2 regions of the Escherichia sp. MAL-1 genome follow, and region 1 is predicted to be linked to the other one. Evidence: predicted binding sites of a transcription regulator. Region 1 holds the regulator's gene; the other holds the start of a gene.
The links. The regulator Fur, encoded in region 1, represses iron uptake genes when iron is present. The targets are predictions, from matches to a motif close to ATAATAATGAGAACNACTATCAA.
Positions count from the first base shown of each region.

Region 2: a site for Fur is predicted at 1,697-1,719, ahead of fhuF (siderophore-iron reductase FhuF). Genes of this name have one in related genera too.

Region 1 is NZ_CM129609.1:3,438,558-3,442,812, reverse strand. Features, by position in the region: gene chiP (chitoporin ChiP) at 330-1,736, shown strand; gene chiQ (ChiQ/YbfN family lipoprotein) at 1,786-2,112, shown strand; gene fur (ferric iron uptake transcriptional regulator) at 2,196-2,642, opposite strand; gene uof (fur leader peptide) at 2,635-2,721, opposite strand; gene fldA (flavodoxin FldA) at 2,931-3,461, opposite strand; gene ybfE (LexA regulated protein) at 3,601-3,894, opposite strand; gene ybfF (esterase) at 4,034-4,255, opposite strand, start outside.
Region 2 is NZ_CM129609.1:4,186,719-4,190,973, forward strand. Features, by position in the region: gene rsmC (16S rRNA (guanine(1207)-N(2))-methyltransferase RsmC) at 1-774, shown strand, start outside; tRNA gene ACU8XX_RS20875 (tRNA-Leu) at 1,083-1,169, shown strand; tRNA gene ACU8XX_RS20880 (tRNA-Leu) at 1,198-1,284, shown strand; tRNA gene ACU8XX_RS20885 (tRNA-Leu) at 1,319-1,405, shown strand; gene ACU8XX_RS20890 (DUF1435 domain-containing protein) at 1,444-1,680, opposite strand; gene fhuF (siderophore-iron reductase FhuF) at 1,821-2,609, shown strand; gene bglJ (DNA-binding transcriptional activator BglJ) at 2,647-3,324, opposite strand; gene ACU8XX_RS20905 (helix-turn-helix domain-containing protein) at 3,282-4,007, opposite strand.

The sequences.
Region 1 (4,255 bases):
CGCTTCGCAATTTATCCATAAAATAAATTTAAAATAACAAAACATAATTAAATAAAATGTAACCGCTTTCATCTTGCTGGAATTTCACGCTTTTATTCTTCTGCAAGCCTTTCAACCGCAAACTTAAGCCTTGTAACAAAAATCATCAAAATATGTGCGGTTGCTCATGTTCTTACATTCTGGTTACAGAAAGAGATTGATAATTCGCGTCGCGAAAAATAGTCTGTTCCTGTAGTCAGCGAGACTTTTCTCAACGCTACTTTTTTAATTTTTATTTTTTCGCTGTTCACCTTTGGTGCAGCAATTTATACGTCAAAGAGGATTAACCCATGCGTACGTTTAGTGGCAAACGTAGTACGCTGGCGCTGGCTATCGCCGGTGTTACAGCAATGTCGGGCTTTATGGCAATGCCGGAGGCTCGCGCCGAAGGATTCATCGACGATTCAACCTTAACCGGCGGTATATATTACTGGCAGCGTGAACGCGACCGTAAAGATGTTACCGACGGCGACAAATACAAAACCAACCTTTCTCACTCCACCTGGAATGCCAACCTCGATTTTCAGTCTGGTTATGCTGCTGATATGTTCGGCCTTGATATTGCCGCGTTTACGGCGATTGAAATGGCGGAAAACGGCGACAGCTCTCACCCGAACGAAATCGCGTTTTCAAAAAGTAATAAAGCCTATGACGAAGACTGGTCCGGCGACAAAAGCGGTATAAGCCTGTATAAAGCAGCGGCCAAATTTAAATACGGTCCGGTTTGGGCGAGGGCAGGTTATATTCAGCCAACCGGTCAGACGCTGTTAGCGCCTCACTGGAGCTTTATGCCGGGTACTTATCAGGGTGCGGAAGCCGGAGCGAATTTTGATTACGGCGATGCCGGTGCGTTGAGTTTCTCCTACATGTGGACCAACGAATACAAAGCGCCGTGGCATCTGGAAATGGATGAGTTTTATCAGAACGATAAAACCACCAAAGTTGATTATCTGCACTCCCTTGGGGCGAAATACGACTTCAAAAATAACTTCGTACTGGAAGCGGCTTTTGGTCAGGCGGAAGGGTATATCGATCAATATTTTGCCAAAGCCAGCTACAAATTTGATATCGCCGGTAGCCCGTTAACCACCAGCTACCAGTTCTACGGTACCCGCGATAAAGTTGACGATCGCAGCGTCAACGACCTTTATGACGGCACCGCCTGGCTGCAGGCGTTGACCTTTGGTTACCGGGCGGCTGACGTAGTGGATTTGCGCCTCGAAGGCACCTGGGTTAAGGCTGACGGTCAGCAGGGATACTTCCTGCAACGTATGACTCCAACCTACGCTTCCTCAAACGGTCGCCTGGATATCTGGTGGGACAACCGTTCTGACTTCAACGCCAACGGCGAAAAAGCAGTCTTCTTCGGTGCGATGTATGACCTGAAAAACTGGAATCTTCCAGGCTTCGCCATCGGCGCTTCCTACGTTTACGCATGGGATGCTAAACCTGCGACCTGGCAGAGCAATCCGGATGCGTACTACGACAAAAACCGGACTATTGAAGAGTCTGCATACAGCCTGGATGCGGTCTATACCATTCAGGACGGTCGCGCCAAAGGCACGATGTTCAAACTGCACTTCACCGAATACGACAACCACTCCGACATCCCAAGCTGGGGCGGTGGTTACGGCAACATCTTCCAGGATGAGCGTGACGTAAAATTTATGGTAATCGCACCATTCACCATCTTCTGATGCCCGACGCGGCAGGTTTTGTGCCTGCCGCACGTTTGAGGAATTTGCTATGAAAAAACTGATTCTCATCGCCATGATGGCATCGGGGCTGGTAGCTTGTGCGCAATCAACCGCACCACAGGAAGACAGCCGTCTGAAAGAGGCATACAGCGCCTGTATCAACACCGCGCAAGGTTCGCCGGAAAAAATTGAAGCCTGCCAGAGCGTGTTAAACGTGCTGAAGAAAGAGAAACAACATCAGCAGTTTGCCGACCAGGAAAGTGTCCGCGTACTGGATTATCAGCAGTGTCTGCGTGCAACGCAAACCGGAAATGATCAGGCGGTGAAAGCCGATTGTGATAAGGTCTGGCAGGAAATTCGCAGTAATAACAAATAAGTGAGAGCTGTAACTCTCGCTTTTCTTATTTCCCTTGCATAAAAAAGCCAACCCGCAGGTTGGCTTTTCTCGTTCAGGCTGGCTTATTTGCCTTCGTGCGCGTGCTCATCTTCGCGGCAATCGCCTTCGGCACAGTGACCGTAAAGATAGAGACTGTGGTTAGTCAGGCGAATGCCATGTTTTGCGGCAATTTCACGCTGACGCGCTTCGATGGAATCATCACTAAATTCGATAACCTTGCCGCAGTCGAGGCAGATCAGGTGATCGTGGTGATGTTGCTGTGTCAGTTCAAATACGGATTTACCGCCTTCAAAATTGTGGCGGGTGACGATACCAGCGTCGTCAAACTGGTTCAGTACGCGATATACCGTAGCCAGACCAATTTCTTCACCCATATCGATCAGACGTTTGTATAAATCTTCCGCACTGACGTGATGGTTGTCCGGCTCCTGAAGAACTTCCAGGATTTTTAAACGAGGAAGCGTTACTTTCAGGCCAGCTTTCTTTAGGGCGGTATTGTTATCAGTCATGCGGAATCTGTCCTGTTACTAAGCGGTTCACTTCATTAGAAGAAGTGACAGAATTTGCTCTTGAGATAATGCGTATCATTATAGAATTGCCACGCCTAAATGAAAACCACAAGTCCCTGGCAAATATTGTTAATAAAAACGTGGCATAGCTTACATTTACAACGGCAAGGCCACTTGAACACCGGGACATTGTACAGGTACAACAGCAAAAGTTACAAATTTGTAGCAATTATTTTGATTGGCATTATCTATTAATACGGCGTAGACATGAGTCTACGCCGCATCACATCAGGCATTGAGAATTTCGTCGAGATGCAACTCTTCAGAAATCTGTTTAACCCATTTTTCTACACGTTCAGCGGTCAGTTCCGGCTGACGGTCTTCGTCGATAGCCAGACCGACAAAGTGGTCGTCATCTGCCAGACCTTTTGATGCTTCGAAATGATAGCCCGCAGTTGGCCAGTGACCAACGATGGTTGCACCGCGCGGTTGAATGATGTCGCGGATGGTGCCCAATGCGTCGCAGAAATATTCGGCGTAATCTTCCTGGTCACCACAACCAAACAGCGCAACCAGTTTGCCATTGAAATCAATCTCTTCGAGAGTCGGGAAGAAGTCATCCCAGTCACACTGCGCTTCGCCGTAATACCAGGTTGGGATGCCCAGCAGCAGAATGTCATAAGCTTCCAGATCTTCTTTGCTGCTTTTTGCAATGTCATGGACATCGGCAACGTCTTTACCAAGCTGTTTTTGAATCATTTTTGCGATATTTTCGGTATTACCGGTGTCGCTGCCGAAAAAGATGCCAGTGATAGCCATGAGTGAAATAACCTCTTGAAACTTATTGAAATGGGGGTGGAAAATTGCCCACGGATAAAGGCAATCATAGCAGAACAGGCAGTCTTGCGGAATCAGCAAACGAGCAGGACTGCACACTGTGCTACATGAAAGTGGAAATTTAAACGATGCCCTGACTACGCAGCGCCGCCAGTTGCTGCATTAACATCTCTTCGATCAGTTCGCTACGGCTCATATTGCGCGATTCCGCCAGCTCGTTCAGCGCCTCGACAGCTTCCGCGTTCAGCTTCAGTTCGACACGCTTAAGGCCACGTACTTTGTCGCGTTTTAGTTGGTTGCGTTTATTAATACGCAGCTGTTCATCGCGCGAAAGCGGATTAGTTTTCGGTCGTCCCGGTCGACGCTCGTGCGCGAACAGATCTAATGTCGTACGGTCCGTTTGTTCTTTGGCCATGATCTTGGTGACTTCGGGGGAAACAATCAGCCAGGCCTCTGCCCGGATGGATAGCGCGCCATAATACATCAGCGCGATGAGTCACGCCAACGCCCACGCGCGGAAAGCGACGCGGACGCTGGGTTTTTAATCAGTTGCGTTAATCATTGAGATAGCGACGGATAGCGCGTAATACCGCATCTGGTTTTTCAGCATGGACCCAGTGACCCGCGCCTGCAATGACATGCGCCCGTGCCTGTGGAAATTGTGCCAGTAAATCATCACGGTACTGCTCGCTAACATACGGAGAATTACCACCAGGGATAAACAGGGCAGGGTGATCCCATGCCGGGATTTTCTCCCAACCCACAATATGCGGATA
Region 2 (4,255 bases), 750 kb from region 1:
AACAAACCGGAAGCCCAGTTCCAGTTGATGAATTTACTTTCTCTGCTGCCAGTGGGGACAGATATTTTTGTCGTTGGCGAGAACCGCAGCGGCGTGCGCAGCGCCGAGCAGATGCTGGCAGATTATGCGCCGTTGAATAAAGTCGACAGCGCTCGTCGCTGTGGCCTCTATTTTGGTCGTCTGGAAAAACAGCCGGTATTTGATGCCGATAAATTCTGGGGCGAATACAGCGTCGATGGCCTGACGGTCAAAACGCTGCCTGGCGTGTTTAGCCGCGACGGTCTGGATGTCGGTAGCCAGTTGCTGCTCTCGACGTTAACCCCGCACACGAAAGGTAAAGTGCTGGATGTCGGCTGTGGCGCGGGTGTGCTTTCAGTTGCCTTTGCGCGCCATTCGCCGAAAATTCGTCTCACCTTGTGCGATGTCTCTGCGCCAGCGGTAGAAGCCAGCCGCGCAACACTTGCGGCCAACGGTGTTGAAGGTGAAGTCTTTGCCAGCAACGTCTTTTCCGAGGTGAAAGGTCGTTTTGATATGATCATCTCCAACCCGCCGTTCCACGATGGGATGCAAACCAGCCTGGATGCGGCGCAAACGCTGATTCGCGGCGCGGTGCGTCATCTTAATAGCGGCGGCGAGCTGCGAATTGTAGCGAACGCCTTCCTGCCTTACCCGGACGTGCTGGATGAGACATTTGGCTTCCATGAAGTGATTGCGCAAACCGGGCGTTTCAAGGTGTATCGCGCCATTATGACCCGCCAGGCGAAGAAAGGTTAATTATCTCGCCGAATACCGTGTCGGATGCGGCGTGAACGCCTTATCCGACCTACAAAACCTGCACGTTAGCCCTTCGTAGGCCAGATAAGACGCGCCCGCGTCGCATCTGGCATCTGCACCCAAATACCGTGTCGGATGCGGCGTGAACGCCTTATCCGACCTACAAAACTACCAAACCTGCACGTTAGTTTCCTGATGGACATTTTTCCAGCAATTACACCTCCGGCGATAATTAACTATTGACGAAAAGCTGAAAACCACTAGAATGCGCCTCCGTGGTAGCAATTCTTTTTAAGAATTGATGGTATGCGAAGGTGGCGGAATTGGTAGACGCGCTAGCTTCAGGTGTTAGTGTCCTTACGGACGTGGGGGTTCAAGTCCCCCCCCTCGCACCAAAAACCACGTTGATATTGCTCGCACTGGGCGAAGGTGGCGGAATTGGTAGACGCGCTAGCTTCAGGTGTTAGTGTTCTTACGGACGTGGGGGTTCAAGTCCCCCCCCTCGCACCAAACGAGGCGATATCAAAAAAAGTAAGATGACTGTGCGAAGGTGGCGGAATTGGTAGACGCGCTAGCTTCAGGTGTTAGTGTCCTTACGGACGTGGGGGTTCAAGTCCCCCCCCTCGCACCAATTATCTTTACTTCCTTTCTTGTTTCTTCCTTGATTTTTCATCCCTGATTCAAATTCATTAGCATCAGCATGATGCCAGCACTAAGCGCCAGGCACGATGGTAGCAAAATGTAATGCCGTAACTGTTTGTGATACAGCATCACCGGCGTCAATATCAATCCCATCAGAATGACAATCCGCCACTGATCCGGCGATAAATCCGCATACATCAGCCCTGCAATCAGCAATCCCGGCAGCAACACTCCCCAGCCACTGCCCAGCGTACGTTGCAACATGGTTTCATCTCTTTCATTGATAATGATAACCGATATCATATGATAATTTTTATCATTTGCAAGCCAGAGAAATCCCTTGCTATCGGGTAAACCTATCGCTAGGATTAGCAATCATTATCATTTAGATTACTATCCCGATTATGGCCTATCGTTCCGCACCGCTCTATGAAGATATCATCTGGCGAACGCATCTCCAGCCGCAGGATGCTGGGCTTGCACAAGCCGTACGTGCGACGATCGCCAAACATCGTGAACATTTGCTCGAGTTTATCCGCCTGGATGAACCCGCTCCGCTTAACGCCATGACGCTGGCGCAATGGTCATCACCGAATGCGCTAAGTTCTCTACTCGCGGTCTATTCCGATCATATCTATCGCAACCAACCAACGATGATCCGCGAGAACAAACCGCTGATCTCACTATGGGCACAATGGTATATCGGCCTGATGGTGCCACCATTAATGCTGGCGCTACTGACGCAGGAAAAGGCATTAGATGTGTCGCCGGAACATTTCCATGCTGAGTTTCACGAAACCGGACGCGTCGCCTGTTTCTGGGTCGATGTGTGTGAAGATAAAAACGCAACACCACATTCGCCGCAGCAGCGAATGGAAACGTTAATCAGCCAGGCGCTGGTTCCGGTTGTGCAGGCACTAGAAGCGACCGGAGAGATCAACGGCAAACTTATCTGGAGTAATACCGGTTATTTGATCAACTGGTATCTCACTGAGATGAAGCAGCTGCTCGGCGAGGCGACGGTTGAATCGCTGCGCCATGCCCTCTTTTTTGAGAAAACGCTCACGAACGGTGAAGATAATCCACTCTGGCGTACCGTGGTACTGCGCGATGGCCTGCTGGTGCGCCGCACTTGCTGCCAGCGTTATCGCTTACCGGATGTGCAGCAATGTGGCGATTGTACGCTGAAATGAAAGCACTGCCGGGGAAGTAAACCCGGCATCATGCGGATTAATAGGGATGCAACACATTACTTGCTTCGCAATGCCGCATACATAACAGAATATCTGCGGCCTCCAACAACCCTGCATCAGAACTGACGCCCAGTTTCGACATCACATTAAATTTATGTGCACGGATCGTTTTGATATTGCGTTTAAGCTGCTCGGCAATTTGTGTCATTGAGTAGCCACGCGACATAAAGCGCAATATTTCTCTCTCCGTGGGGCTTAGCGTCCGGCTTTGGTTAATGTACCACTGATTGTTCAGTCGGTCGGTCGCCTGACGTACACCATTTAATGACAAAAAGAGTTCCTGATGAAAAATCTCCAGCGTTGACGCTTTACTTAATACACCGTCCAGCGGTGATGGCGACAATGAACCAATCAGCCGAGCTTCAATATCATCATCCGCAATAACTAAACGCCGGGTACGCGGAAACTTAATCGCCAGTTCAGTCAGGCAAGATAATCCCTCTCTGCGCTCACTTCTCATGGCAGAAAAAGAAAAAATGACCGCCGCAAACGAGATCCGCGACATGGCATCCTGAAATGACTCCTGACTGGTATAGGTATGGAGCTTATAAGGGTTACCCGCAAACTTTCTGAATAAACTCTCAATACCGATACTACTCATGACGCATTTTTCTATGAGTGCGACATTTCTCTTCTTAATTCGGCTGTGTTCCATTCTGCGGCATCTCCATAAACAGAAGGCAAGTTAAGTTCTCTTGCACCCTGCGCGCTATTTATCCATGCATACATTTCAGCGTTGCTGTGAATTGCCAGTCGACGCATCGCACTGTTTTTTTGGGCGCTGATAGTTTTATTACTTTTCTTAAGCAATGAAGCTATCTGGTTGATGCCCCATCCTTTACCTAATAGCCGCAGCACCTTGCGCTCTGAAAGAGTGAGAATGACGGAGCGATAGCTAAAATCATGAGTTTCAGTCATTGCCGGAGAGGTCAGCATGGCGCTGATACGCTCTGCGTGCGTATTGCCGGAACGTACGGTCTTGACCAGATTCTCAATGGGTTCAACATCAGACAATAACGTCGCCGTAGGGCACATGAGCAGTTCTACTGCCTGGGAATACCAGGAGCGTGACACCATGAAAACCCAGTGAATTTCCCGATATTGTGAGATTAAAGAATAATAATGTTCACAAACAGAACGTGGATCTTCACTTTCACCGGCTAAATCAGCAATGACTAATCCGGAACGACGTAATTGTAATAAGGTAAGGTCCTCCGCAGAGGCGCTGGATATTATTTCATATTCAGGGAAGTGAGTCCTCATGACCTCTTTTAACCCTGCTTGCATAACAGGTATTTTACTGATAACAATTCCATTTTTGCAGCATCCTGGCAACATATTTCCTCCACATCCACTGTCTAAAAATTATGATGGTTTATTCAGGATATTCATTCCTTAAATGTTTCCAGCAAATTAATAGATTAAGCGAATAAATTATCCTTAGCATTCACTTTCATATCAGCATACTCCTGCTGCACAACAACTCCACTGCATGTGTCAGAAGGTTAGCATCAAATGATAACCTGGTGAAATAGCCTGGAGACATTTAAAATATCTACATTAAGTTGTTAGGAATACTTAATGAA